Regions from separate parts of the Serratia sp. YWN4 genome, predicted to be linked through region 1. Evidence: predicted binding sites of a transcription regulator. Region 1 holds the regulator's gene; each other region holds the start of a gene.
The links. Region 1 encodes Fur, which represses iron uptake genes when iron is present. Its sites were predicted from a motif close to ATAATAATGAGAACNACTATCAA; they were not measured.
Positions count from the first base shown of each region.

Region 2: a site for Fur is predicted at 7,674-7,696, ahead of feoA (ferrous iron transporter A). Genes of this name have one in related genera too.
Region 3: a site for Fur is predicted at 5,812-5,834, ahead of sodA (superoxide dismutase [Mn]). Genes of this name have one in related genera too.

Region 1 is NZ_CM147696.1:1,527,615-1,537,661, forward strand. Features, by position in the region: gene chiP (chitoporin ChiP) at 43-1,431, shown strand; gene ACX9GT_RS07170 (family 20 glycosylhydrolase) at 1,574-4,237, shown strand; gene fur (ferric iron uptake transcriptional regulator) at 4,430-4,876, opposite strand; gene fldA (flavodoxin FldA) at 5,206-5,745, opposite strand; gene ybfE (LexA regulated protein) at 6,008-6,295, opposite strand; gene ybfF (esterase) at 6,593-7,354, opposite strand; partial or broken gene ACX9GT_RS07195 (hybrid sensor histidine kinase/response regulator) at 7,467-9,244, opposite strand; gene ACX9GT_RS07200 (LuxR C-terminal-related transcriptional regulator) at 9,244-9,876, opposite strand.
Region 2 is NZ_CM147696.1:312,239-322,285, forward strand. Features, by position in the region: gene malQ (4-alpha-glucanotransferase) at 1-1,944, shown strand, start outside; gene nfuA (Fe-S biogenesis protein NfuA) at 1,984-2,559, opposite strand; gene gntX (DNA utilization protein GntX) at 2,618-3,301, opposite strand; gene bioH (pimeloyl-ACP methyl ester esterase BioH) at 3,345-4,115, shown strand; gene ACX9GT_RS01425 (YdgH/BhsA/McbA-like domain containing protein) at 4,363-4,647, shown strand; gene ACX9GT_RS01430 (FeoC-like transcriptional regulator) at 4,692-4,925, opposite strand; gene feoB (Fe(2+) transporter permease subunit FeoB) at 4,925-7,240, opposite strand; gene feoA (ferrous iron transporter A) at 7,322-7,543, opposite strand; gene ACX9GT_RS01445 (Tex family protein) at 7,818-10,047, opposite strand, start outside.
Region 3 is NZ_CM147696.1:5,443,600-5,453,646, forward strand. Features, by position in the region: gene fdnG (formate dehydrogenase-N subunit alpha) at 1-2,818, opposite strand, end outside; gene fdhD (formate dehydrogenase accessory sulfurtransferase FdhD) at 3,038-3,811, shown strand; gene ACX9GT_RS25030 (AAA family ATPase) at 3,849-5,180, shown strand; gene ACX9GT_RS25035 (HNH endonuclease family protein) at 5,188-5,784, shown strand; gene sodA (superoxide dismutase [Mn]) at 5,915-6,538, shown strand; gene ACX9GT_RS25045 (methyl-accepting chemotaxis protein) at 6,785-8,716, shown strand; gene yiiM (6-hydroxyaminopurine reductase) at 8,819-9,490, shown strand; gene ACX9GT_RS25055 (YibL family ribosome-associated protein) at 9,534-9,896, opposite strand; gene ACX9GT_RS25060 (aminotransferase-like domain-containing protein) at 9,974-10,047, opposite strand, start outside.

The sequences.
Region 1 (10,047 bases):
TGGCGGGCGCACTTTTAAAGTCAAGTCAAAGAGGAATTTTCTATGGGTACGCACGGTGCTCAGCGTAAAACGCTGGTACTCGCCATCGCGGGTGCATTGTTAGGAACAGGGTTTGTTATGGCGCCTGAAGCGCAAGCGGCAGGGTTTATCGATGATTCGACGATGACCGGTGGGGTTTATTACTGGCAACGTCAACGCGATCGCAAAGACGTTGAGAGCGGTGAGTTCAAAACCAACCTTTCCCACTCAACGTGGAACGCCAACCTCGATTTCTCGTCTGGTTATGCGGCCGACATGTTTGGTGTCGATGTGGCGGCATTTACCGCCATCGAAATGGCAGAGTCGAGTGAAAGTGGCCACCCTAACGAAATCGCCTTCTCCAGCCGTAATCGTACCTATGATGAAGATTACTCCGGCGATAAAAGCGGTATCAGCCTGTACAAAGCCGCCGGTAAATTCAAATATGGCCCGATGTGGGCTCGTGCGGGTTATATCCAGCCAAGCGGCCAGACGCTGCTGGCTCCACACTGGAGCTTTATGCCAGGCACCTATCAAGGGGCTGAGGCTGGTGCCAACTTTGACTACGGTGACTCCGGAGCTCTGAGCTTCTCCTACATGTGGACCGACAAGTATAAAGCGCCTTGGCATCTCGAGATGGATGATTTCCGTCAGAATGACCGCACCACCCGCGTTTCCTACCTGCATTCACTGGGCGCCAAGTACGATTTCAAAAACGATCTGGTGCTGGAAGCTGCTTTCGGTCAGGCACAGGGGTATGTGAATCAGTATTTCACCAAAGCCTCTTACAAATTTGATGTTGCGGGCAATCCACTGACCACCAGCTATCAGTTCTACGGCGCTGAAGACCGCGTCAGTGACAGCCGTGACCCTAACAGCATTTATGATGGTCTGGCTTGGTTGCAGGCGCTGACCTTCGGCTATACCACCGGTCAGTTCAACTGGCGCCTGGAAGGCACCATGGTCAAGGCTGAGGGTAACCAGGGCTTCTTCCTGCAACGTATGACCCCGACTTATGCCTCTTCCAACGGCCGTCTTGATATCTGGTGGGATAACCGTTCCGACTTTAACGCCAACGGCGAAAAAGCGGTTTACGGCGGCGTGATGTATGACCTGAGCAAGTGGGATATTCCTGGCATGTCGGTCGGTGCCTCTTATGTTTATGCCTGGGACGCGAAGCCAAGCACTAACCCGATTTACGATCAGAGCCAGCGCCTGAGAGAGAGCGCTTATAGCCTGGATGCGGCCTATACCTTGCAGGATGGCCGTGCCAAAGGCACGCTGTTCAAACTGCACTTCACGCAATACGACAACCATTCCGATCTGCCTAGCTGGAGCGGTGGTTACGGCAACATTTTCCAAGATGAGAGAGACGTTAAATTCATCGTTATTGCCCCATTCACTATCTTCTAATGTTTTCCCCGGTGGCCATGCCGCCGGGAAATCACGCTTTAAAAGCGAATCTTGCCGCCACCTGTTCTAAAGCAAAGGCACGCAGCGAAAAATCGGGCAAGAGATTCGCGATAACAACAACGGATTACCGAAGAGGTTGAAGATGAACAAGTTCAAGATGAGTGCTCTTGCAGCCCTGACCGCCACCGTCGGGCTATTTGGCAGCGTGGGTTCAGCCATGGCTAACCAGCAGGTTGTTGATCAACTCAGCCAGCTGAAAGTGAATCTTAAGATGCTGGATAACCGTGCAGCTGATAATGGTGTTGATTGCGCCAAGCTGGGTGCCGATTGGGCATCTTGTAATAAGGTGTTGATCACTCTGGCCAACGATGGCCAGGAAATCAAAGATAAAGACTGGGCAATTTATTTCCACAGTCCGCGTCAGACGCTGAAAGTGGATAACGAACAGTTCAAGATTACCCATATCACTGGCGATCTGTACAAGCTGGAACCTACCGACAAATTCACCAGCTTCCCGGCCAAGCAGGCCGTTGAAATCCCGATTATTGCCGAATACTGGCAGGTGTTCCACAGTGATTTCTTGCCGCGCTGGTATGCCACTTCAGGTGATGCCAAGCCTAAGATCCTGGCGAATACCGATACCGAAGATGTGAACCAGTTTGTTACCCCGTTCACCGGTGACCAGTGGAAGCGTACCAAGGATGACCATAACATTCTGATGGTGCCAGAAAGCCGCTTCACCAAGAATCAGGATCTGAAAGTGCTGCCAGCGGCAGCATTGCGTGGCCAGATTATGCCAACGCCGATGGAAGTTAAGGTTCATCAGCATGATGTGGATCTGAGCAAAGGTGTTGCCTTGGATCTAAGCGCGTTGACCAAACCAGCGGCAGATGCGGCAGCCAAGCGTTTTGAACTGCTGGGCGTGGCAAACCATGCTGGTGGTTATCCAATCAAAACCGATATTCAACCGGGCGCATTTAAAGGCGATCTGGCGGTTCCAGGCGCTTACCAACTGAAGATTGGTGAGAAAGGGGCTGCGATCACCGGCTTCGATCAGGCCGGGGTGTTCTATGGCCTGCAATCCATTCTGTCGCTGATCCCGTCTGACGGCAGCAAGAAGATTGCCACGCTGGATGCCAAAGATGCACCGCGTTTCCAATACCGCGGCATCTTCCTGGATGTGGCGCGTAACTTCCACCATAAAGATGCGGTGCTGCGTCTGTTGGATCAGATGGCGGCCTATAAGCTGAATAAATTCCACTTCCACCTGACGGATGATGAAGGCTGGCGTATTGAGATCCCAGGCCTGCCGGAACTGACCGAGGTGGGTGGCCAGCGTTGCCATGACCTGAGCGAAACCACCTGTCTGCTGCCGCAATACGGTTCAGGCCCAGAGCCGCACGGTGGTTTCTTCTCCCGTCAGGACTATATCGACATCGTTAAATATGCTCAGGCACGCCAGATTGAAGTGATCCCAGAGATTGACATGCCTGCGCATGCCCGCGCTGCGATCGTTTCCATGGAAGCGCGCTACAAGAAACTGCTGGCTGAAGGTAAAGAGAAAGAGGCGAATGAGTTCCGCCTGGTGGATCCGACCGATACGTCCAATACCACCTCGGTGCAGTATTTTAACCGTCAGAGCTACCTGAACCCGTGCCTGGATTCATCCAAAAACTTTGTTGATAAAGTGATTGGTGAAGTCGCCCAGATGCACAAAGAAGCCGGTCAACCACTGCAAACCTGGCATTTTGGTGGGGATGAAGCGAAGAACATCCGCTTGGGTGCCGGTTATACCGATGTGAAGAAGCCGGAAGCGGGCAAGGGCATTCTTGATCTGAGCAAAGAAGACAAGCCATGGGCCAAGTCTGAGGTTTGTCAGGCGATCATCAAAGACGGCAAAGTGGAAGATATGGAACACTTGCCGAGCTACTTCGGGCTTGAAGTCAGCCAACTGGTGAAAGCGCACGGCATTGACAGCATGCAGGCGTGGCAGGATGGCCTGAAAGATGCCAAAGACTCGAAAGCCTTCGCGACTAAGAATGTTACGGTGAACTTCTGGGATACCCTGTTCTGGGGCGGCTTCGACTCAGCCAACGACTGGGCGAACAAGGGCTATCAGGTGGTGATCTCCAACCCGGATTACGTCTATATGGACTTCCCCTATGAAGTGACCCCGGAAGAGCATGGTTACTACTGGGGCACCCGTTTCAGCGATGAGCAGAAGATCTTCAGCTTCGCACCAAACAACCTGCCGCAAAACGCTGAAACCTCGGTTGACCGCGATGGCAACCATTTCACCGCCAAGAGTGACAAATCATGGCCGGGTGCTTATGGCCTCTCAGCTCAGCTGTGGAGTGAAGTTGTGCGTACCGACCAGCAAATGGAATACATGATTTATCCACGTGCTCTGTCTGTTGCGGAACGTGCCTGGCACCGTGCGAGCTGGGAGCAGGATTATCAAGCCGGTCGTGAATACAAAGGTGGCGAAACCCATCATGTCGATACCAAGACGCTGGAAAAGGACTGGCTGCACTTTGCCAACCTGATCGGGCAACGTGAGTTGGCCAAGCTGGATAAAGGTGGCGTGAGCTACCGTCTGCCAGTGCCGGGAGCACGCGTTGTTGATGGCAAGCTGGAGGCTAATATCTCCTTGCCTGGTTTGGCTATTGAATATTCTACCGATGGCGGCAAACAGTGGCAGCGCTATGACGATCGTGCTCGCCCGGCCGTTGCGGGTGATGTTCAAATCCGTGCGGTCAGCCCGGATGGCAAACGTTTCAGCCGTGCCGAGCCGGTAAAAGCCTAAGCCAAAACTCAGCCCATCTGCGTGTCGGCGGATGGGCTGTAGGTGTAGTCCGTGTCAGAAAGAAGTGCTGCAAGAGAGTGCAATATTTGGAATTATCATTTTCCCCGGCCTGTCCGGGGATTTTTTTGTCTGTAAATCGCAGGCACAAAAAAACCGCCATTAAGGCGGTTTCTCGATTCTGGCAGGCCAGAGTTATCGCTTGTCATGCAGCGTATCGTTTTCGCGGCAATCACCTACTTCACAATGGCCGTACAGGTACAGGCTGTGATTGGTGAGCTTAATACCGTGCTGTTTGGCGATATCACGCTGACGCACTTCGATAGGTTCGTCGCTGAACTCGATCACTTTGCCACAGTCCAGGCAAATCAGGTGATCGTGATGATGCTGCTGGGTCAGTTCGAACACGGATTTACCGCCTTCGAAATTGTGACGAGTCACAATGCCCGCATCATCAAATTGATTCAGTACGCGATAAACCGTTGCCAAGCCGATTTCCTCACCCATATCTATCAGTTTTTTGTACAGATCTTCCGCACTGACGTGATGGCATGCCGGATCCTGCAAGACTTCCAGAATTTTGAGTCGCGGAAGCGTGACTTTTAAGCCGGCCTTCTTCAATGCGTTATTGTTGTCAGTCATGCGGATTCAGTCCTGTTACTGTGCTAATCAAGTTGGGGCGTTTTCGCCTATGGCATTGGTCGGCACAAAAAGAATTAATTGCGTCTCATTATAGAACCGCTTGCTCTAAATAGAAACCGTCGGTTGTTAACAAAGGTATATCTGCACTATTGCATAAGGGTATATGCAACGTCTTGATGGATGGGATAAACCGATGCCGCAGTTTACCCTGATAGTGCGGGAAGTTACAGACTTGTAGCTTCTATTACTCTAATCCGTGATACCGATAGCAGCCCTGTAGCCGACACTATGCGCTTTGCAGGGCTTTTGTACAATATCTGGAGGGGGGCTTAGCCGACGATGTCGGCCAGGCTCAGCTCTTCGCTGATTTGTTTAACCCAGGCATCTACGCGTTCGTTGGTCAGTTCAGGCTGACGATCTTCGTCGATAGCCAAGCCGACGAAGTGATGGTCGTCTGCCAAGCCTTTAGAGGCTTCGAAGTGGTAGCTTTTGGTTGGCCAGTGGCCGATGATCGCAGCACCACGCGGTTCGATGATGTCACGGATGGTACCCATCGCATCGCAGAAATATTCTGCATAGTCTTCTTGGTCACCACAACCAAACAGCGCCACCAGCTTGCCGTTGAAGTCAATATCTTCCAGCGTTGGGAAGAAGTCATCCCAGTCACACTGGGCTTCACCGTAATACCAGGTGGGGATGCCGAGCAGCAGGATGTCGAAAGCTTCCAGATCTTCTTTACTGCTTTTGGCAATGTCGTGAATTTCAGCCACGTCTTTGCCATATTTTTGCTGAAGATTTTTCTGGATCATCTTGGCAATGTTTTCGGTATTGCCAGTATCGCTGCCAAAGAAAATGCCTACATGAGCCATATTGCAGATAACCTTTTTAATTCAGTGGATATACCTTTGGTGTTCGTGGGTTGCTTACCTGCAACGTCGAGCCTTTGGGTATCGTCTTACGTAAGATCAAGGCAAGAGTTCAACGTGGTGACTCTCTCTTACCGGTAAATAACCATCATGCCAGAAATGTGCTCTGGGGTTTTATCGCATTTATGCGATGCGGGGGGATCAGTACCAGCGGTGTTGATCCGGCGTCATCCTTAACGCCGCGCCGCGCGTGCGGCTGAAGAGATCATGATTCTGGCTGTTCTTCCGCCAGTTTTGCCAGCAGCATTTGCTCAATCAATTCGCTGCGACTGATATCGCGCTGATCCGCCAGTTTGTTCAGAGCATCCACGGCGTCTGCGTTGATTTTCAGCTCCACACGCCGTAATCCACGCACTTTGTCACGCCGTAGCTGATTACGCTTATTGATTCTAAGCTGTTCATCACGGGAAAGCGGGTTGGTTTTCGGTCGCCCCGGACGGCGTTCATCTGCGAACAGATCCAGCGTCGTGCGATCCGTTTGTTCTTTTGCCATTGTTGCGGACTACTGCAAGGGAGTTTGCATCAGAAAGCGTTTTCACACTTCCAGACGGTTCAGTTAACACCATTCGGGCCAATAAACCCTAAGCCAAATTTACCTCCAGCCAAGTGCTTGTTTGCACGTTGAACTGGGCGGCAAAATTATATCCCCGCAGGACCCAAGCTATAGCAGCTTGAAAGACGTCGGAAATAGCGCGCCATATTACCCCAGCAGATAGAGCAACGACAATGCTTAACTTAGCCAAAAACGCGCTAACTCGTTCTCTTTAGCACGTTTTTTCACCACTTTGTTTCAGGCTTCATCAAGGAAGCGGCGGATGGCCCGTAACACAGCGTCCGGTTTTTCCGCATGAACCCAATGGCCGGTACCTGCGACGGCGTAAGCTCGGGCCTGCGGGAATTGGCGGGCAATGTCTTCGCGGTACTCATCCTGCACATAAGGCGAAAGCCCACCGCGGATAAATAGCGTTGGATGTGGCCAAGAGGGGACATTTTGCCAGCCGATCATGCTCGCGTATTGTGCGATCAATACCGGCAGGTTGAAGCGCCAGGTTCCGGCATGAAAAGACTTTAACAAGAACTGGATCACGCCTTCTTCATCCAGATATTCGCGCATCAGCTGTGCCGCCGGTTGCCGTTGGCTAATACCGGCATCGGTGACCGCTTGCAGAGCAGCAAAAATCTTGTCGTGGCGGCGGGTGTTATAAGCCACCGGGGCGATATCGATCACAATCAGCCGTTCAACCCGCTCAGGGGCTATCGCCGTGAGCGCCATGGCGGCTTTACCACCCATGGAGTGGCCGATGACGATGACCTTATCCAACTGCAAATCATCCAGCAACGTCAGCAGATCCTGCGCCATCGCCGGATAGGTCATCTCATCAGCACGCGGCGAAAGCCCATGATTGCGCAGATCGACCTTGATCACCGTATGCTGTTGATTCAGGTCGCGTGCCAGTATGCCAAGGTTATCCAGGTTGCCGAACATGCCGTGGAGCAGCACTATCGGTAATGTGGGAGCCTCGGCAGCCAAGAGTTGATAATGTAATTTCATGGTGAAGTTTACGATTTAAAGACATTGGGTCAGGGTATCATGCTTAGGTAGGTATTTATAAGTTAGATAGATGTTATCAATACCTTTCTGGCAGCACATTGTTGATGCCAAGCTACTCAGAAGAAAGCCACTGTGAAAGCAGAGCATGAAGCTGCGAAGGCTCTAATGGCTTAGATAACACCAGGTAACCCTCTCTTTCCGCTTGTTGCAAGATCTCCGAATTAAATTCGCCGCTGACCATCGCGCCACTGGCCTGTGGTAAACGTTGGAGTAACTCCTGCAAAATATCGAAACCACTCTCACCTGAACGCAAGCGCTGATCGCACAAGATCGCCTGCGGAGAAAAGCCGCTCTCAAGCACGGCAAAAGCTTCGTTGGCAGAAGCGACGCAGCGAACCGTCACTCCCCAAGCCTGCATCAGGCTCTCCCAGGCAGAGGTAACCAAGGGATCGTCGTCAACGACCAAGCAGGTTCCGGAAAGCGTTCTATGCGGTGCGGATAAGGATTTTTGCTGTGCGGTTAATGGCGCTATGGCTGCCATTGTGTCGCTGGCTGGCAGAAGCATCCAAAAACGTGAACCTTTCCCTTCTATCGAGCTCATTCCGCACTGTACTTTCATCAGTTTCGCGCATCTTGCTACTACCGCCAGGCCCAGTCCATGCCCGGCACTGTCTATACGCCAGGCAAGCTCCGGGCGATAGAAGGGAGAGAAAATCTGGCTTTTTTCAGCATCAGCAACGCCAATTCCGGTATCCCAGACTTCGATCAACCACTCTTTGCCACGCGGGCGAACAGAGATCAGCACCCCACCTTGTGGGGTGTATCGTAGTGCGTTGTGCGTCAGGTTGATTAACGACTGTTTGAGCAACGAGAGATCGCCTAAAGCAACGCAGCGTTGCCGAGGGAATCTCGAGCGTAGCGTTAAGCCCCTATTATTCGCCTCTTCACGAAACAGAGTGATGATCGAGTCGATTAATGGCACTAACTCCACGTTTGTCTGCGGGACATTGATGGCATTGTTTTCTATTATTGTCAGGTCCAACAGTGAGTTAAACATTAAATGTAACGAACGCACACTCTCTTGCAGATCATGGAGCTGCGGGTTCAACCGGGGATCGCGATTCTTGTGCACGATCGCTTCAATCAAAAATCCCATTGCGTGAATCGGTTGGCGGAGATCGTGGCTGGCGGTGGTGAGAAACAGGTTTTTATCATGTAATGCCTGTTCCGCCTCCTCTTTCGCCACACGGAATTTCTCAGCCAATAAGATGCTGTCTTCTTCCAGTCTGACCTGTTGCAGGAAGAAGGCGTGTGAGGTTAAAGCATGACGATAAATAGCAACGGCATACAGTAGATTAAGCAAGAAAATGATTGGCCAGACTTCACCCGATCGCCACGGGATCAGGACCAACAACATTCCCCAACAGCTGATAAAAAACCGCTGGAATGCACCCAATAGCGGGGTCAGATGTGTCGCGTTGGCGGCGATGATAGCGGCAATACTGATATTGAGCAGCAGAGTGAAATCAAAGGATTGGCTCATGGCTGTCACGATCATCAACGAAGACAGGCCGATACCGTGCAGCAAGGCTACCCGATTCACCAAGGTAACCACTGGGCCAGCATGATGGTGTCAGCCGTTGTACTCAGTTTCTGGTGATAGCGGTAGTGCCAAATCCTGACGAGCACGGCGGCAATAAGATAGAGAACAATCCAACAGATAACGGGCGTCAGCGGCAGTTGCAGCTTATAGAGCCAAATGGCAAACACCATACCGACAAAAGGCACAGCATTGATGCTAAAAACCAATCGCGCTAACACATTGTTCAACAAACGGAGCTGCGAGTGCGGCTTGATGCCGTGCGGAGATTTATCACTGAGGGTTTTCATCATAGCGTGAAGCGTCTTCCCTGAAGTAACGTGATAGCCTCGACTCGGTTATTGACGCCAAGCTTACTGAGAATACCGGTAATATGCTCTTTGATCGTGGGTTCAGACACTGCCAGCGTCATGGCAATGCGTTTATTTGAGAATCCCCGTAGCATCATCGCCAGCACTTCCGCCTGACGCTTGGTCAGCCCGAATTCCTGATAATTAACCGTTGGTGAGGATAAAGACGGTAATTCCGAGGCTTCCGGAAACCAGAGTTGCCCGTTTTGCAGTGCCGTAACGGCTTGATTGAAGATCTGTGGGGAGTCGTGTTTATGAACAAAACCGTGCGCACCCATCTCACGAGCCTTGTGTTGAACATTGTTATTCTCATCCCCGCTGATCACCAATAGACGAATATTGGGATTTTCCTGTGGCAGTTTCTTAATTAACTGAAGGGCAGTGCCATCAGGTAACCAGAAATCTAAGACCAGTAATTGGGGAGGGCCTTTTTCTTCTATCAGGCCATCGCACTCTTGGCGGCTGGCGGCGACATACACCTGCTGGTAACCACAATGTGTGCTTAAGAACGCGGCAATTCCCCCAGCCACCAACGGGTGATCGTCAACGACTAAAGCGTAAGGTTTACTCACGTCACTCTCCCTTTGTCACCCATGTAACGTCCGCGTTGACTTTTGCGTGCCATGATCTACGTTTATCTGATGCCAACTGGAGTGCAGGCTGGCACGCATGTAACTTGAGGTAAGCGAGTATACGGCAACACATAGGCTTATGCTGAATCATACCTAGATTAACGATACTCT
Region 2 (10,047 bases), 1.2 Mb from region 1:
CCGGAGGAAGTGCCGTTACCGGTAGTGAAAGTGTTTTATCACGGCAACCCGGTGGCTTTGCCGCTGGGCGGCAGCGGTGAGTACCACTGGGTGCTGCAATGCGAGGACGGTAGCCAGCAACAGGGCCGTGCCAGCGCGCGCAAAACCTTGACCCTGGCGGGGAAACTGCCGCAGGGCTATCACCAGCTCCAACTGACGCAGGGCGAGCAACAATGGCAGTGTCGGTTGATTGTCGCGCCGAAACGCTGCTATGAACCTAAGGCCTTGCTGACCGGAAAAAAACTGTGGGGTGCCTGTGTGCAGCTCTACACGTTGCGTTCCGATCGTAACTGGGGCATCGGTGACTTTGGCGATCTGCGTGTGATGGTCAGCGAAGTGGGGGAACGCGGCGGTGCCTTTGTTGGGCTGAACCCGATCCATGCGCTGTATCCGGCCAATCCGGAAAGTGCCAGCCCTTACAGCCCCTCTTCACGGCGTTGGTTGAACGTGGTGTATATCGACGTCAACGCGGTGGAGGATTTCCAGCACAGCACAGCCGCGCAGAAATGGTGGCAGAAGGCGGCGACACAGAAGCTGCTGGCGAAAGCGCGCAGCAGTGAGCAAGTGGATTACAGCGCGGTCACCCAGTTGAAGCTGGCGGCGCTGAAGCTGGCTTTTCCACAGTTTCAGGCCCGCAAAGCCAGCGATGCGTTGAAGCAGGCGTTTGAACGTTTCGTGAGTGAAGGAGGCAGCAGCCTGTACCAACAGGCGGCCTATGATGCGCTGCATGCGCATCTTTCTGCCAACGATAACAGCATGTGGGGCTGGCCAGCTTGGCCGGAAGAATACCGGCAGGGCAATGGGGCCGCGGTAGCGGCTTTCTGCCAACAGCACACGGATGAAGTGACCTTCTATCTGTGGCTGCAATGGCTGGCCGCCAGCCAGTTTGCTGAGTGTTTTGGCCAGAGCCAGGCGCAGCAGATGCCGATCGGCCTCTATCGCGATCTGGCGGTGGGCGTGGCAGAAGGCGGCGCTGAAACCTGGTGTGAACGTGAGCTGTATTGCCTGGGGGCGTCTGTCGGGGCTCCGCCGGATATCCTTGGCCCGCTGGGGCAAAACTGGGGTCTGCCGCCGATGGATCCCCATGTGATGGTGGCGCGCGGCTATCAGCCGTTTATCGATTTGCTGCGCGCCAACATGACCAGCTGTGGCGCTTTGCGCATCGACCACGTCATGGCGCTGTTGCGTTTATGGTGGATCCCTTACGGTGAAACCGCCGATCACGGGGCTTACGTCAAATATCCGGTTGACGATCTGCTGGCGCTGTTGGCGCTGGAAAGCCAGCGTCATCGCTGCATGGTGATTGGTGAAGATCTCGGCACCGTACCGGTGGAGATCGTCGGCAAGCTGCGTGACAGCGGGGTTTACTCCTACAAGGTGCTGTATTTCGAACGTGATAGCGAAAGCCAGTTCCGTGCGCCGCAGTCTTATCCGGTGCAGGCGATGGCCACCATTACCACGCACGATCTGCCCACGCTGCGCGGCTACTGGCAAAGCGGTGATTTGACGCTGGGGAAAACGCTGGGGCTATACCCGGATGCCGAGGTGCTCAAAACGCTGTTTGCCGATCGTGAACGCGCCAAGCAGGGCTTGCTGGATGGGTTGCACCGTTACGGCTGTGTGCCGCAGAAGGTGGGTAAAAAGGCCTCCTTGTTGGCGATGAGTCCGTTGCTGAACCGCGGGTTGCAGCGCTACGTAGCGGACAGCGCCAGCGCGCTGCTGGGCCTGCAACCGGAGGATTGGCTGGATATGGCCGATCCGGTCAATATCCCAGGCACCAGCAATGAATATCCAAACTGGCGGCGCAAGCTGAGCCATACGCTGGAAGAGATGTTTGCCGATCGGCATGTGAATCGTTTACTGAAGGATTTGGATAAACGGCGCAAGAAGGTGTCGGCTGGATAATGTATTAAGTTAGGGCGCCGTATTGGCGCCCTATACACATCAATAATAGGAGTGTTCGCCACGCTGATGCTCGGTGAGATCGCGTACCCCTTTCAGTTCTGGGAACTTCTGCAATAGCTCTTTCTCGATCCCTTCTTTCAGCGTCACGTCGACCATCGAACAACCGTTGCAACCGCCGCCAAACTGTAGGATAGCCAGCCCGTCATCGGTGATTTCCATCAGCGTAACGCGGCCGCCGTGGCCCGCCAACTGCGGGTTGATCTGCGATTGCAGCACGTATTCCACACGTTCCATCAACGGGGCATTGTCGTCGACTTTGCGCATTTTGGCGTTTGGCGCTTTCAGCGTGAGCTGGGAACCGAGTTGATCGGTGACAAAGTCGATTTCGGCGTCTTCCAGATACGGCGTGCTTAATTCATCGACGTAGGCAGACAGCTTTTCGAACTTCAGTTCGGTGTCTGTCGCTTCTACCGCATCGGGCGGGCAATAAGAGACACCGCATTCAGCCGTTGGTGTACCCGGATTAATCACGAATACGCGGATTTGGGTGCCTTCTTCTTGGTTTGCCAACAGTTTGGCAAAATGTTCCTGTGCTGCATCTGTTATACGGATCATGGCATTGACTCAATAGTTGACTGCTATAGTAGGATATAATACGCCCATTGCGGTGGTACTACAATGTGCGGCAGACGCACCAGATCTGCAATGATGCGACGCCCTGTTTCTGCAATAATTTAGCGATTTCTGCCACCGTGCTACCGGTGGTCACCACATCATCCAGCAGCGCTATATGCCTTCCTGCCAGATTTTCATCACAACGGAATGCGCCGCGTAAATTGCGCCGCCGCGCGCGGGCGATTAATTGCTGCTGTGGCGAGGTAGCCCTGATCCGGCGCAGCGCGGCGGGCCGATATTCACACCCTAACCAGTGTGCCAGTGGCCGGGCCAGCAGATCGCTCTGATTGTAACCCCTGCGCCAACAACGCCGATCCTGTAAGGGTACCGCTAAAATGATGTCCGGTTTGTTCAGATGTTGCTCTCGGTGCGCTTGCAGCCAATGCAGCAGGAGCAACCGCGCCAGCGTTGGGGCCAGTTCCGGCGTGCGCTGGAATTTGAAACGCTTGATTAAGCTACTGATAGGCAGGCGATAGTCGGTGGCAAAAACCAGTGCCTGCCAGGGCGGTGGCCGTTGCAGGCAGCGGCCACAAGGCTGGTGCGGATCGCCGCTAGGTAAACCACAGCGTGGGCAACTGATGGGTTTGGCGGGCAGTTCGCGCAGGCAGTAACTGCAAATGCCCTGCTGCATCAGCCGTAATGGTTGCCGACATAGCCAACAGCGGCTGTAGATTGATAGCATAGCCGTCCTCCGTGACGGAACGAGTTCAGAAGGACAATAACTGATGACAGCGCTGTATTGGCAAACAATGGGCGAGGGCGATTGCGATCTTGTGCTGCTGCACGGATGGGGATTGAACGCTGAAGTATGGGGTTGCACATTGGCGCGATTGACGCCGCATTTTCGGGTTCACCTGGTCGATCTGCCGGGTTATGGCCGCAGCCAGGGTTATGGCGCGTTATCGCTGCAACAGATGGCGGAAATCCTGCTGGCGGCAGCCCCCGCGCGCGCGTATTGGCTGGGCTGGTCATTGGGCGGGCTGGTGGCCGGGCAGATTACACTGATGCAGCCTGAGCGGGTAGCAGGGTTGATTACCGTGGCCTCTTCGCCCTGCTTTGCTGCGCAGGATGACTGGCCGGGGATCCGCCCAGAAGTGCTGAGCGGTTTCAAGCAGCAGCTCAGCGAGGATTTCAACCGTACCGTAGAGCGCTTTCTGGCGCTGCAAACCTTGGGGACCGAAAGTGCCCGCCAGGATGCGCGCCTGTTAAAAGCCGTGGTGCTCAATCAACCGACACCGGGTGTCGCGGTGCTCAATAGCGGGCTTGATATGCTGCGTACCGTGGATCAGCGGCAGCAATTGGCCAAACCAGCGATGCCGGTGCTGCGCATTTATGGTTACCTGGATGGTTTGGTGCCACGCAAGGTGGCAGCACTGCTGGATGAGTGGTGGCCACAGTCATCTTCGGTGGTGATCCCTAAAGCGGCCCATGCGCCTTTTATCTCTCACCCTGAAGAATTCACCAGCATTATTAATCAATTTGCTGCAACCCGGTAGGCGCGCGGCTTCGCGCTGATATCACCCTGATTGCGGCTAAAAAAGGCACAAAATAGCGCTACAAGGTCAACTAATTGGCGGATAAAAAAGCAGGCTGATTCGATATATGAAGGGCTAGATGTGTGGCGAACGGTGAGAAAACTGCATGTATTTTTCACTGGGGTTGTTGCATGTCGTGGCGTATCGATCCTTTATTTATTGTTAACGGCTTTCATAACAACTCATTTATCCGCTTAGAGGTATGGTCATGAAATCATTGAAGATGACGGTTGCAGCATTGGTTGTGGGTTTCGCGTCTTTCAGCACAATGGCGGCAACATTGCTCACTCAGGAAGATTTGGATAAGGCACCAGGCAAGTACGAGAAAATTGGCATGATCACTTCAACTGCCCAAGCCACCGATCCAATGGACTTGAAAGAGGAATTGTCCAAACTGGCTGACGAGAAAGGTGGGCAGTACTACGTGGTTGTGGCTGCTCGCGAGCACGGCAAGTTCAGTGCGGCCGCCGAAGTGTACAAAGATAAGAAATAATCTGCTAACGAGGGGCGCATAGCGTGCGCCCCTGTTTTTTGTCTCTAGTTTTTCAAGCGATAAACTACCGTACTGCATCTTTCCGGGCAGCGCTTGCAGCTGCCGCTCAGGCATTCGCTGTTATCCTGCTCGATACGCTCCACTTTACCCAGATCGGTTAAACGCTCCAGCATGGCTTCAACCAGCGGCAGCGGCGTTGCCAATTGGTGGCTCAACTGCTGCGCCTGAGCGCTGCCCTGCAAGGCGAGCGCATCACGGATCTGTAACAGGCTGGCCATCAGTGGCAATCACCTTGCGGGTTTTGACAGCAGGCGGCAGGCGTTGCGTTGCGCAGGCGGATGGTCACGCGGCTACGAGCCTTACGTAATGCCAGCAACAGCAGGGCATTGAAGGCCAGTACCGACAGGATCACCACCAGGCTGTATTGCGGATGCTGGCTAAAGGTTGCTGCCTGGTAGAACAGGGTGGCCAGCGAGTAGGCCACATTCAGCCCCCACAGGATGGAGAAGGTCATCCAACCCCGGCTCGATTCGCGGGCAATCGCACCCATCACCGAAACGCACGGCACGTACAGCAGCACGAAGATCAGATAGCTGTAAGCAGAAATTGAGGTGCCGAATTTGCTGCTCATTACCCCCATGGAGCCTGCGCCCATTTCACCATCGCCCTTGCTGGCTTCGATCGGGTTGGCAAGTACGCTGAGGCTGAAAGTGCCCTTCAGACCCTGCCAGGTTTCATCTAGGGCGGCCGCCAATTCATCCAGCAGGTTGAAATTGGCGGCGTCGAACGGCTGATTGGTGATGTGTTCGGCGGTGTACAGCGTGTTGAGCGTGCCCACCACCACTTCTTTGGCCATTGCTCCGGTGACCAGGCCGACGGTCGCCTGCCAGTTATCGCTATGCACGCCCATCGGTTGCAGCAGCGGTGTGAGCACTTTGGAAACCGAGGCCAGCGCTGAATCATTGATGCTGTCTACCGGCTTGCCGCTGAACGAGAAGCTGTTCAGGCCGCCAATAAAGATACTGGCGATGACGATCACTTTCCCGGCGCGCAGCACAAAACCTTTCAGGCGTTGCCAGGTCTGCAACAGCAGGCTTTTCAGGTGGGGTACGTGATAGACCGGTAACTCCATGACGAACGGTGACGCTTCACCGCGCATGATGGTGTATTTCAGCACCAGACCGGTAAGAATAGCGACCACGATACCCAGCATATACAGCGAGAACACCACGCCAGCGCCATCTTGGCCGAAGAACGCCGCAGCGAATACGGCGAAGATCGCCAACCGCGCACCGCAGGACATAAACGGAGCCATCATGATGGTGATCAGGCGTTCACGCTGGGCATCCAGCGTGCGTGCCCCCATGATCGACGGTACGTTGCAGCCGAAACCGACGATCAGCGGCACGAAGGATTTCCCCGGCAAGCCGAGCGCCTGCATTAGGCGATCCATCACAAAGGCGGCGCGTGCCATGTAGCCGGAGTCTTCCAGAAAGGACAGGAACAGGTACATCATGCCGATCTGCGGCACCAGCGGCAGCACGGTATTGATACCGCCGCCGACGCCCTGCGCCAGGAAAATGGTCAGCCATTCTGGGAAATGCAGGGTATAACCGATCCATTGGATCCCCTGAATAAAGATGGCCGCCGAACCGAGATCGAAGATCGGTTGCAGCGCACCACCGATGTTAATCGCCAGCAGAAACATCAGGTACATCACCAGCAGAAAAATCGGCACGCCGAGCCAGCGGTTGAGGATCACTTTATCCAGCATTTCGGTCAGGCGGTTCGGCAGGGCTTGCTGCGCGTTGCTGACGGCATCGCAAAGGGTGGCGATCGACTGATAGCGGGCATCGGCAATCACCAGTGCCGGATCTTCCTGCTGCTGCTGTTGCAGCGCTTGCCTGGCATCCGGCAGTAAAGCGACGGCATCTCCGGCCAACTGGTGGCTATAAATATCCCCTTCCAGCATTTGCAGCGCCAGCCAGCGGCGCTGTTCGGTGGGCAAGTTCTGCGGCATGGCATCGGTCAGCCGATTGATTTCATGCAGCAGCAGCGGCGGGTAATTCACCAACGCTTTGAGCTGATTGAACCGATGACCGTCGATCATCTGTTTCAGCACGCCAATGCCGTCGGCTTTGGTGGAAACCAGCGGTACGACCGGGCAACCCAAGCGCTCAGACAGGGCCGCAAGATCAATCTCGATACGCTGGCTTCTGGCGATATCCAGCATGTTCAGCGCCACGATGCAGGGAATGCCCAGCTCCAGCAGTTGCAGCGTCAGGTAAAGGTTGCGCTCCAGGTTTGACGCGTCTACCACGTTGATCAACAAGTCTGCATCGCCACTCAGGATGTAATGGCAGGCGATTTGCTCGTCAAGAGAAGTCTGTTCGGAGATGGTGGTGAGCGAATAAGTGCCGGGCAAATCGACCAGAGTGACCTGCGATTGCGCTGTAGCAAACTGGCCTTCCTTGCGTTCAACCGTAACCCCGGCCCAGTTACCGACCCGCTGGCGCGCACCGGTAAGCTGGTTGAACAGTGTGGTTTTCCCTGAGTTCGGATTACCTATCAAGCCAATGGTGATTTTTTTCATAATCCAACGTGATATCAGTAAATTAAGTACCGGCCATGCGCAGAAGCACGGCAAAAGCCTGAGGCGGGGGGCGGCGTGTGATTACTGGCCGTCGAGCAGGATCAGGTCCAAATCTTTTTTCCGCAGCACCAGGCTGACGCGGCGGGTTTTTATTTCTATTGGATCGCCGAGTGGTGCAATGCGGACTACTTCAAATAATGAGCCGGGCAGCATCCCGAGCGACAGCAGCTTCTGCCGGTAAGCGGGGCTGATTTCACTGGAGAAACCGGTAATTTTATAAGTCTGTTTAGGAAGAAGATGCATATTACCTTCTTGGTGATCAAAGCGTTCCCGTTGGAACGCACTTTCAGAACAGTTTTGCCCAGGCTACCCGAGGAGGTAAATAGAGCCAAAACAGCTGAGCCATGGCATGGCCCAATAAACACGCAACACAATAATAGTGAGAACGATTATCGTAATCAATACAAAAAACAGGGTTATTGACCGCTAATTGTACTACTTTCTTGCGGTGTATCAAAAATTAGTGGAAATATTGTGTGGCAGAGGGCGGAGTGAGCGCCACCCTCTGCCGTTAGGCTTAGCGTTTTTTGCCGAATGCGGCAGCCAGAGCGTCACCCATGGCGCTGTTGTTGGCCGGTGTGGTGCTGGTGCTGCGTGGTTTCGCGGCTTTATTGGCAGGCGCGCGTGAAGCGTTGTCGCGTGCTGGAGCGCTGTTGCTGCCACGGCGCGATGAACCTTCGCCCGGCTGCTCATCCAGGCGCATGCTGAGTGCAATACGCTTGCGTTGCAGATCGACCTCCATCACCTTCACTTTGACGATATCACCGGCTTTCACCACGGTGTGTGGATCCTGCACAAATTTATCTGCCAGCGAGGAGATATGCACCAGGCCATCCTGATGCACGCCGATATCCACAAACGCGCCGAAGTTGGTGACGTTGGTGACCGAACCTTCCAGAATCATCCCGACTTGCAGATCGTTCAGCGTTTCCACGCCTTCAGCAAAGGTGGCGGTTTTGAATTCTGGGCGCGGATCGCGGCCCGGTTTTTCCAGCTCTTTCAGGATGTCGGTCACCGTTGGCACACCGAATTTCTCATCGGTAAAATCGCTGGCTTTCAGGTTGCGGATGGCGTTCGAGTTGCCCATCAGATCCTGCAACGCCTGCTGGGTGGCGGCCAGAATGCGTTCCACCACCGGGTAGGTTTCCGGGTGAACGGTTGAGGCATCCAGCGGGTTATCACCGTGGTTGATACGCAAGAAGCCCGCGCACTGTTCAAAGGCCTTTGGCCCCAGACGGCTGACTTTCAGCAGCTGTTCACGGTTGCTGAAACGGCCGTTCTCATCACGCCAGGTGACGATGTTCTGCGCCATCATGCGCGTCAAACCGGCCACGCGGGTCAATAAAGGCACGGACGCGGTATTCAGATCAACACCCACGGCGTTTACGCAGTCTTCCACCACTGAATCCAGCTTCTTCGCCAACTGGCTTTGGCTGACGTCATGCTGGTATTGGCCAACGCCGATGGATTTAGGGTCAATCTTCACCAGTTCGGCCAGCGGATCCTGCAAGCGGCGAGCAATAGACACTGCACCGCGCAGCGAAACATCGAGATTCGGGAATTCCAGCGCCGCCAGTTCGGAGGCGGAATACACCGAAGCACCGGCCTCGCTGACGATCACTTTCTGCGCTTTGACCTCTGGGAACTGCTGTTGCAGTTCGGCAAAGAAACGCTCGGTTTCACGGGAGGCGGTGCCGTTGCCGATCGCCACCAGTTCCACTTTATGCTTAATGCACAATGCGGCAACCACCGCAGCCGCTTTGGCGGCCTGGCCGGTGTGTGGATAGACGGTATCGGTCGCCACCAGCTTGCCGGTGGCATCGACCACCGCCACTTTGACACCGGTACGCAGGCCTGGATCCAGGCCCATGGTGGCGCGCATACCGGCCGGGGCGGCCATCAGCAGATCGTGCATATTGCGGGCGAAAACGTTGATCGCTTCGTCTTCCGCACGCTCACGCAGGGTGCCCATCAGTTCGGTTTCCAAGTGCAACAGCACCTTGATGCGCCAGGTCCAGTTAACCACCGCTTTGCGCCAAGCATCGGCCAGTGCGTTATTCAGCCGCAGGTTCAGGTGGTTGATGATGATCAACTCGCCCTGGCTTTCGCGCGGTGCTTCTTCAAACTGCGGGTCGGCATTCAGCGCCAGTTGCAGTACCCCTTCATTGCGGCCACGGAACATCGCCAGCGCACGGTGAGAAGGCACTTGTGAAATCGGTTCGTGGTGATCGAAGTAGTCGCGGAATTTCGCGCCTTCCTCTTCTTTGCCTTCCACCACCTTGGACACCAGATGGGCGTTTTTCCACAGGTAGTCGCGCACTTTAGCCAGCAGCGTGGCATCTTCGGCGAAGCGCTCCATCAGGATATAGCGCGCACCGTCTAGCGCCGCTTTGACATCGGCAACGCCCTTGTCGGCATCGACATAACGTTCGGCCGCCTGTTCTGGCTGTTGCTGCGGATCTTGCCACAGCAAGTCGGCCAGCGGCTCCAGACCGGCTTCAATAGCGATCTGGCCACGGGTGCGGCGTTTGGGTTTATACGGCAGGTAGAGGTCTTCGAGTTCGGTTTTGCTCTGGGTGGCGTTAATTGCCCCGGCCAGTTGTTCGGTCAGTTTACCTTGCTCGTCGATGGACTTGAGGATGGTCTGGCGGCGATCTTCCAGTTCACGCAGGTAACCCAGGCGGGTTTCCAACTGGCGCAGTTGGGTGTCGTCCAGGCCTCCGGTGACTTCCTTACGATAGCGTGCG
Region 3 (10,047 bases), 1.6 Mb from region 1:
CTTTCACCAGATCGCCGTGCTTGATGCCTTTCTTCTCGGCCAGCTTTTCACCGATCTCCACAAACTGCTCCGGCTGCATGATCGCGTTGATCAGCGAGTGCTTGGTCCAGTAGTGGAAATGCTCGGTCAGACGATAAGTGGTGCCCACATACGGGAACTTATCGGCTTTGCCCATCGTCGCCAGATCGTCTTTAAACACGCGCGCTGCCGGGTTGGACACCACGTTCGGGTGCAGCGGGTTGGTGCCGAGTGGCGTTTCAAACGGCTCGTAGTGCTCAGGGAACGGCCCTTCCGCCATTTTGTCGATAGCAAACAGGCGGCCCATGCCTTCCGGCTGCATGATAAACGGCCCGACATCGCTGCCCGGTGCGGCGGCGCTGTAGTCCGGGATATCGGCCCCGCTCCACTTGGTGCCATCCCAGCCGATCAGCTGACGTTTGGCATCCCACGGTTTACCGGCAGGATCGGCAGAAGCACGGTTGTACAGAATGCGGCGGTTGAGCGGCCAAGCCCAGGCCCAGCCCAGCGTGTTGCCAAGGCCGGATGGATCGGCGTTATCGCGGCGCGCCATCTGGTTACCCGCAGGCGTCCAGCTACCGGCAAAGATCCAGCAACCGCTCGAGGTGGTACCGTCATCACGCAGATGCGCGAAGGTACTGAGCTGTTCGCCTTTTTTCGCCAGCACTTTGCCTTCTGGATCAAGAACATCCGCCAGCGCTTTGCCGTTGTTTTCCATCGCCACTTCTTCTGGCGCTGGTGCATCCGGTGTCAGGTAGTTCCAGCTCATGTTCAGCACCTGCTCAGGCACGGCACCGCCTTCACGGCTGTACATCTCACGCAGGCGCGTTAACAGCCCGGCCAGGATCTCGCCGTCGGCCAGCGCTTCACCTGGGGCATCAGCCCCTTTCCAGTGCCATTGCAGCCAGCGGCTGGAGTTAACGATCGAGCCGTTTTCTTCGGCAAAGCAGGTGGATGGCAGGCGGAACACTTCGGTCATAATCTTCGAAGGATCAACGTCGTTCGATTCACCGTGATTCTCCCAGAAAGTGGCAGTCTCGGTATTCAGCGGATCGATGGTCACCAGGAATTTCAGCTTGGAAAGCGCCCCCACCACTTTGTTCTTGTTCGGGAACGAAGCGACCGGGTTGAAGCCCTGGCAGAGGTAGCCGTTAACCTTGCCCTGCGACATCATTTCGAAGTACTGCAGAACGTCGTAGCCTTTGTCCCACTTCGGCAACCAGTCAAAGCCCCAGCTGTTTTCTTTCTGCGCTTTGTCACCGTAGAAGCTCTTCATCAGGCTGACGAAGAATTTCGGGTAGTTGCTCCAGTAGTTCACCTGGCCCGGCAGCAGCGTTTTCGGCGTGTTGGCCTTCAGGTAGGTGTCCAGATCCGGCTGTTTCTCGGAAGGCAGCGTCAGATAGCCTGGCAGGCTTTGTGACAGCAGGCCGAGATCGGTCAGACCCTGGATATTGGAGTGACCACGCAAGGCGTTCACGCCACCGCCCGCCATCCCCATGTTGCCGAGCAGCAACTGGATCATCGCCATGGTACGGATGTTCTGTGCGCCGACCGAGTGCTGTGTCCAGCCCAAGGCGTACAGGAACGAGGCGGTTTTATCGTTGACGCTGGTTTCGGCGATATATTCGCAAACCTTGATAAAGTCTTCGGTTGGCGTACCGCAGATATTGTTCACCACCTCTGGCGTATAGCGGCTGACGTGCTGTTTCAGCAGGTTCCACACGCAACGCGGATCTTGCAGGGTGACGTCACGCTTGGCAAAGCCGTTCTCGTCAAGCTGGTAGTTCCAGGTGGTTTTATCGTACTTGTGGTTTTCCGCGTCGTAGCCGCTGAACAGGCCATCGTCAAAGCTGAAGTCTTCGCGCACCAGCAGGCTGGCGTTGGTATAGGCTTCAACGTATTCGCGGTTGATCTTGTTGTTGGTGATCAGGTACAGCAAGACGCCCGACAGGAAGGCAATGTCGGTGCCAGAACGGATAGGCGTGTAGAAATCCGCCACCGATGCGGTACGGGTAAAGCGCGGATCGATGACGATCAGCTTGGCTTTATTATGAATTTTGGCTTCCATCGCCCAGCGGAAACCCACCGGATGCGCTTCTGCCGCATTACCGCCCATGACGATAATTAAGTTCGCGTTCTTGATATCAACCCAGTGGTTGGTCATCGCACCGCGACCAAATGTTGGAGCAAGACTTGCTACCGTTGGTCCGTGTCAGACACGCGCCTGGTTATCTACGGCAAGCATGCCGAGAGCGCGACTAAATTTTTGTGTCAGGTATCCGGTTTCGTTGCTGGAGGCCGAGGCGCACAGCATACCGGTGGTCAGCCAACGGTTGACGGTCACGCCTTTATCGTTGGTTTTTACAAAGTTGGCATCGCGGTCTTCTTTCATCAATTTGGCGATGCGGGTAAAGGCATCATCCCAGCTGATTCTCTGCCATTTATCAGAACCTGGCGCGCGATATTCCGGGTATTGCAGGCGGCTTTCGCTGTGGATGAAATCCACCAGACCGGCGCCTTTCGGGCAAAGCGCACCACGGTTTACCGGATGATCCGGATCCCCTTCGATGTGGAAAATGCTCTCTTTGGCGTTTTTCGCGCCATCACCAAGGCTGTACATCAACAGCCCACAGCCGACTGAGCAATACGTACAGGTATTACGGGTTTCACGGGCGCGCAGCAGCTTGTACTGCCGGGTTTCCGCTAACGCCACTTCCGGGGCAAAGCCCAGAGCAGCTACCGTCGTCCCTGCCATACCGCCAGCGCAGATCTTAAAGAACTGCCTTCTGCTGACCTGCATGGGGGTCTCCTTTCACTCGTGTTGTCACATTGTTTCAAATGGCGCTTTCCCCGGCAAAGCGGGAAGCGCTAAAATCGCTATTCTTATGTTGGCTTGGCCAGAAGGCCGCAACGACGCCGCGATGATATCATAGCGGACTTGGGGTTGTTACAAACAGGTACCACTAAAGTGAACAATATAGACCCAAAGCAACCCATAAACGCGACTGCGATCACAGGCATGATCCAGGCTCCGGTATTTCAGCGCGGGCAACTCTCTCTTGAGCAGCAAGACTGGCTGGCGGAAGAGGTTCCGGTTGCGCTGGTTTATAACGGCATTTCCCACGTGGTGATGATGTGTACCCCCAAAGATCTGGAGGCCTTCGCCCTGGGTTTTTCCCTGTCAGAAGGTATTATCGACTCACCGCGCGATATCTACAGTATAGAGGTTAATCCCACCTGCAACGGCCTTGAGGTGCAGATTGAGCTTTCCAGCCGCCGCTTTAGCGGGCTGAAAGAGCGCCGCCGCGCGATGGCGGGCCGCACCGGCTGCGGCGTCTGCGGTATTGAACAGTTGGCAGATATCTTCCGCCCGGTCGCCCCGCTGCCTTTCACCCAAACATTTTCGCTCGCCAATCTCGATCGTGCATTGGGGCAATTGCGCCAGGTGCAGGAAGTCGGCCAGCATACCGGCTGCACCCACGCCGCCAGTTGGATCTCGCCAGAAGGTGAACTGTTGGGCGGCTGCGAAGACGTCGGCCGCCATGTGGCGCTGGACAAAATGCTCGGCCTGCGCGCCAAACAGGGCTGGCAGCAGGGGGCGATCCTGGTTTCCAGCCGCGCCAGCTATGAGATGGTGCAAAAATCGGCCATGTGCGGTGCCGAGATCCTGTTCGTGGTCTCTGCGGCGACCTCGCTGGCGGTAGAAATCGCCGAGCGCAGTAATTTAACGTTAGTAGGCTTTAGCAAACCCGGCCGGGCGACGGTGTTTACTCATCCGCAGCGTTTGAGTTAACTTGGTTAAAATTTATTCCCAACGGAAAGGTGAATTTATGCGACAACCCTATCGGATTGAAAGCATTACTCTGCGTGATATTGGCGTATTTGAACATACGCGCTTTGACTTTCCGCCAATTAAAAGCATTGAGGCAGATAATAAAAAAGCAGAGATTCATATATTCACCGGACCCAATGGCTGCGGGAAAAGTACCTTGCTGTATGCGTTGGCGGCGATTTTTGAGCATGATAATGTTAATAACAAACTGCTAAAAGCGCGTTTTATCACTGGCGGGAAAAATAAAGTCAATTTTTCATTTTCAGGTGATGAGGGTTGTTTCTCTGGCTTTTCTGAAGAAATGTTGAAAATAAACCATGCGGCCACCTCAATAAAGATGGCCCCGGCTATTCTTGATAGCTACCATAGCATCACATCAAAGAACTTAACCGGCCCTCTATTTCCATTACTTTTTGCTGCATTCGCCTATTCAGGTGTTAGAGAAGATCACTCATTAGCTAAAGTCAGCAGCATCAGCCAAATCAAAGAATCTCCATTTGATAAAGCACTCTCTTTTACAAATACGGTTCGCCCAGGGTTATTGGTACAATGGATAGCTAATAATAGAACGAAAGTCGCTTTATCCCAACTCTCTGGAGATAATGCCAATGCTGAAAAGCAAAAGCTTTCCTTAAAAAAAATACAAGAATTCATTTATGATATTTGCAATGTAAATCTAGATTTTACTTTAGACAGCAATCTGGAACTGCGTATTACTCTTAACGGGGTAATAATGGATTTCAATGTGCTACCAGAAGGATTGAAGTCTATATTAAGCTGGATTACCGACTTAGCTTTACGTATTGAGTCAATCAGTTGGAAAATAGGTCAGGGAAAACCTGATATTTTTTCTCAACCCATCATCCTGTTTCTGGACGAAGTGGATATTCACCTGCACCCCAAATGGCAGCGCCGTATTCTGCCCGCCATTCAAACGCTGCTGCCCAATGCACAGGTGTTCGTTTCCACCCACTCCCCCTTTGTGGTCGGTTCCGTTGAAGATGCCTGGGTTTATCGCCTGCCTGAGCCACAACAGAATATTTGCCGCGATCCACATATTGCCGATGTTATCAAACCAGAACCGTCATCCGCAGGTAAAAGCTATCAACTGATTCTGGAAGAGGTGTTTGGTGTACCAGAACAATTTGATGTGGAAACAGAGCAGCAACTCGCTGATTTCTACCGGTTGCGTAACAACTATCTGGCTAACCCCACGGACGACGGCCAACTGAAAGCGCTCGCCAATCTTCTGAGCAAAAAAAGTGAGGAGGTTTCTGCCATCATTAGCATGGAATTACGTCAATTAGCGCGGCTGACCAAAAAAGATTGAGGTGCCCATGTACAAATTTTTCAGGGAAGAAACGCCTCCGTATTTAGCGGAATGTTGGGAAGCATTGACAGAAAAATTTATTGCCGCAAAAAATAAGAATCCAAAGTATAAATTCGATTGGTATAAAAAATTCGAATACGAGCAGACATTATCTCTTCTATTTTCTATGACACAGGGGCACTGCGCTTTCTGCGATGGTGGCAACATTGGCGCGGAGAGCCGCAGAACCATTGAACATTTTCGGCCTAAAAGTGATTACCCAACATTGGCCTATAAATGGGAGAATCTTTACCCGTGCTGTGACCAATGCCAAAGCCAGAAAGGCGAACGATTCGATATCGGCCTGTTGGCGCCGGATGATGTGAATTATCAATTTAACGATTACTTTATTGCTAATTATCTTACCGGAGAAATCGAACCATCAGGATTCGCTAACAATGCGGCTCAACAGCGAGCGCGTATCACGCTTGATCATTACGGCCTAAATCTTCCGGAAAGGAAAACCAGCCGTCAAAGAGAGCGCAAGCGTTACCATCTACGTGATCGAGAAACTGATATTAAAGACGATTTCAGTTACCGCTACTTCTTAGACGATCTCGATTAGCACAAAAACCACACAACCCATAAGGCATTGATAATCATTTTCAATATCATTTAATCCCTTATAATGGGAGCCGATTGCTTATGCGGTGCTCATGCCTTGCGCCGCCCAACACCCATTGGAGATGATGATTATGAGTTATTCACTGCCATCCCTGCCTTACGCTTATGACGCACTGGAACCGCATTTCGATCAGCAAACGATGGAAATCCATCACACCAAACACCATCAGACCTACGTCAACAATGCCAACACCGTGCTGGAAGCTTACCCTGAGCTGGCTTCGCTGAGCGTTGAAGCGCTGATCCAGGATCTGGATAAAGTTCCTGCCGACAAACGCACCTTTATGCGTAACAACGCGGGCGGCCACGCTAACCACAGCCTGTTCTGGAAAGGCCTGAAAACCGGTACCACGCTGAGTGGCGATCTGAAAGCCGCCATCGAGCGTGATTTCGGCAGCGTCGAGAAATTCCAGGAAGAGTTCGAGAAAGCCGCAGCCACCCGTTTCGGTTCCGGCTGGGCCTGGCTGGTGCTGAAAGGCAACAAGCTGGCCGTGGTTTCCACCGCCAACCAGGATAGCCCGCTGATGGGCGAAGCCGTCTCTGGCGCTTCCGGTTTCCCGCTGGTCGGCCTGGACGTGTGGGAACACGCTTACTACCTGAAATTCCAGAACCGCCGCCCGGATTACATCAAAGCCTTCTGGAACGTGGTGAACTGGGACGAAGCGGCAAAACGCTTTGCCGAAGCGCAGAAGTAATTCTGTTAGCCCTGATGATGATGCCCGCTGATGCGGGCATTTTTTGCCCACTCATAACTAAAGCCCTAATGCTTGTCAGTTAAGGCTAACCAGTTCCCTCTCCCACAGGGAGAGGGAGGCCACACCTTTAGCACCTGCTGCATAATTATGCAGCTTTGCGCTTAACTGACCGGCATTATAACTAAAGCCCGCCCTTTTCCTGCCGATATTGCGTTTAACTAACAAGCGCCTCAAAAGGAAAATCTTATGGCGGCACTGAAGACATTGGCAGGAAAGTTCACCCATCTCACCGTAGGTAAAAAGCTTTCGTTGGGATTTAGCCTGATTTTATTACTGGCCATCATTATCGCCAGCACCGGGGGTTACTACCTTCGTCTCATTGAATCGCGCACCGAACGCATCGATTTCAGCTATCAGATAACCAGCGAAATCAGCCAGGCGAAATACGCCCGCGCGATGTTCGGCCAAACCTACAAAATCGACTATCTGAACAATAACCGCACGCATATCGAGAATGTGGTCAAGCTGATCAATCATGCGCAGGAACTGAATTGGGATCCACAAAGCCGTAAAGAGCTGGAATCGCTGAAAGCGCTGATGGGCAAGTATCAGCAGCAGCGAGATAGCTTCCAACAGGCCGTGACAAAGAAAGACGCAGTGCGTGCCACCTGGAATATGTCCGAAGTGCAAGACAGCTTGAGCCAGATCGGACCACAGTTAGCCCAGGGCGATCTGCCGTTGGCTTTTGCCCAACTTAACCAGAAGCTGACGTTAATCCGCTACGGTGCCCACGGCCTGCTGCTGAGCCCGAACAAAGAGTCAGAAGCGCCGCTGCTGGTTGCCATCGACGACGCCCGCAGCGCGGCCAATGCGCTCAGCCAACGTTTACAGGATACCGATCGGCCATTGCTGCAACCGTTGCTGGCGGCGCTGGATGAATATAAAGACCGTATTGCGGCTTACCTACCGGCTTATGAAAACGAACAAAAGCTCAGTCAGCAATTAGGCGACACCGCCCAGAAAGTCGATACGCTGATCGGCGTGTTTATGAAAGATGAACTGGCGCAAACCAACAGTAATATCGATACCGCCCAGATCCAGATGGGCATCATTACCGTGATCACGATTCTCGCAGGCCTGCTGGTGTCATGGCGCATCACCTTGCAAATCACCCGCCCGCTGCACACCACGCTGGAACTGGCAGAACGCATTGCCACTGGCGATTTACGCCAAACGCAAACCAGCACCCGCCGCGATGAGTTGGGCCAATTGCTGAACGCCGTAGCGGCCATGAGCCAGAATCTGCGCGATATGATTGAGAAAATCCAGATGGGCATCAGCCAGGTGTCTACCGCCGCCGGGGAAATTGCCGCAGGCAATACCGATCTCTCCTCACGTACCGAGCAGCAGGCGGCGGCAGTGGAAGAAACCGCCGCCAGCATGGAACAGCTCACCGCCACGGTGAAACAGAATGCCGAAAACGCGCATCATGCCAATCAGTTGGCAACCGATGCCTCACAAACCGCACAGCAGGGCGGCCAATTGGTGAGTCAGGTTGTCAGCACGATGCGTGATATCTCTAGCAGTTCGCAGCGGATCGCCGAAATTACCACCCTGATCAACGGCATTGCCTTCCAGACCAATATTCTGGCGCTGAACGCAGCGGTGGAAGCTGCCCGGGCCGGTGAACAGGGCCGCGGTTTCTCGGTAGTGGCCAGTGAGGTGCGCAATCTGGCGCAGCGCAGTGCGCAGGCGGCGAAAGAGATTGAAGGGCTGATCGCCGAGTCCGTCAGCCGCGTTCAAACCGGCACCGCCTTGGTGGAAAATACCGGCAATACCATGGAGCAGATCGTCCGTTCAGTCACGCACGTGCGCGATATCATGGCAGAAATTGCCGCCGCTTCTGACGAGCAAACGCGTGGCATCGCGCAGATCGGCCAGGCTATTGTGGAAATGGATCACACTACCCAGCAGAACGCTGCTCTGGTGGAAGAGTCCGCCGCCGCCGCAGATTCGCTGGAAGAACAGGCGGAAATGCTGCTGCAAAGCGTTGCGGTGTTCCGTTTGGCAGAACATGCTGAGCCCGTCGAAGCGAAAACGGCAATGGTCAAATCACCGCTGGCAGCAAAACCGCGAGAAACCTCCACGTTAACGGAAAACAACTGGACCACTTTCTGATGCCCCCGCCTGATCGGCCAGGCGGGTTATGCTGTTGCTCTCTATCCACTCAGGGTATTCTGGGCTACGCCCTTGGTTTGCACTATGAAAGTGGAGGTTATTATGCACCACCCTGAGGTTTATACCGGTAGCATCCAACCCTACGCAGGCATGCGGCCCAGCGCCATTGCCAAACGCCGGGTCGATGGCGCAGTGATACTCACGCCGCTAGGTTTGATCGGAGATGAACAGGCAGAAAAAGCCCATCATGGCGGGCCGGATCGCGCGCTCTGCCACTACCCGCGTGAACATTACGCCCACTGGCGCGAGCAGTTCCCGGCACAGGCCGAGTTGTTCAATGCTCCGGCGTTTGGCGAAAACCTTTCCACCCTCGGCCTGACCGAAGACAACGTGTTTATGGGCGATATCTACCGCTGGGGGGATGCGCTGATCCAGGTCACTCAACCACGTTCACCGTGCTTCAAACTCAACGCGCATTTCGCCATTGACGATCTCTCGGTGCTGATGCAACAAAGCGGCCGTTGCGGCTGGCTGTACCGCATCATTTCGGCTGGCATGGTCAGCGGCGATCGGCCGCTTGAGTTGGTCACCCGCAGCAGCGACGTTTCCGTCGCCGAGGCGGTTGGCATTGCCTGGCACCTGCCGTTCGACAAAGAGCAGTATCGCCGCCTGCTGGCGGTGGCCGGGCTTTCTGCCAGTTGGAGCAAAACCATGCTGACGCGCATTACCGCCAGCAGGATTGAAGACTTCAATCGCCGCTTGCTCGGCCACTGAAGTAGGGAAAAGAGCGCCTGGGGCATCCCCCAGGCACTGAGGTTCAGAAGGCTTTTTTCGCGTAACCGGTGACCGCTTTCAGGCCCATCTCACGGCCCAGCGCCGTCATCGGATGCACCACGATCAGGCCGCGCACGTTTTTCTTCAACGTACCCATATCCGCCTGCTCTTTCTTGGTGATCTCACGGCTGAACGGCAGTTGGCTCAGCTTCTGTGCTTCTGCACTCAGCTTCTCTACGCGCACGTGCTTCAGGCGTTCAATTTCTGCCGCCAGCTTCTCTTTTTCTTTGGTGTGCTGCGCGATCAGGTCAATATTGCCCTGTTGGATCACCACAGTATCTTTATGGTTCAGTGCGTCCAGCAGGTCGCTAAGGCGCTTAATCTCTGCCTTTTCTATCTCTTTCATGGTTTTTGGCCTGTTTGTGCCGCTATCGGCACGCTAAAAATGATGCAGGCAGTATAGCAAAACGCCGATCGTTCGTCTTACGCAATTCCCGGTGGCAGCCCGCTCATTTCGCAGGCTTTGGCCCCCACGCGCGCCAGCGCCTGGGTGTAGC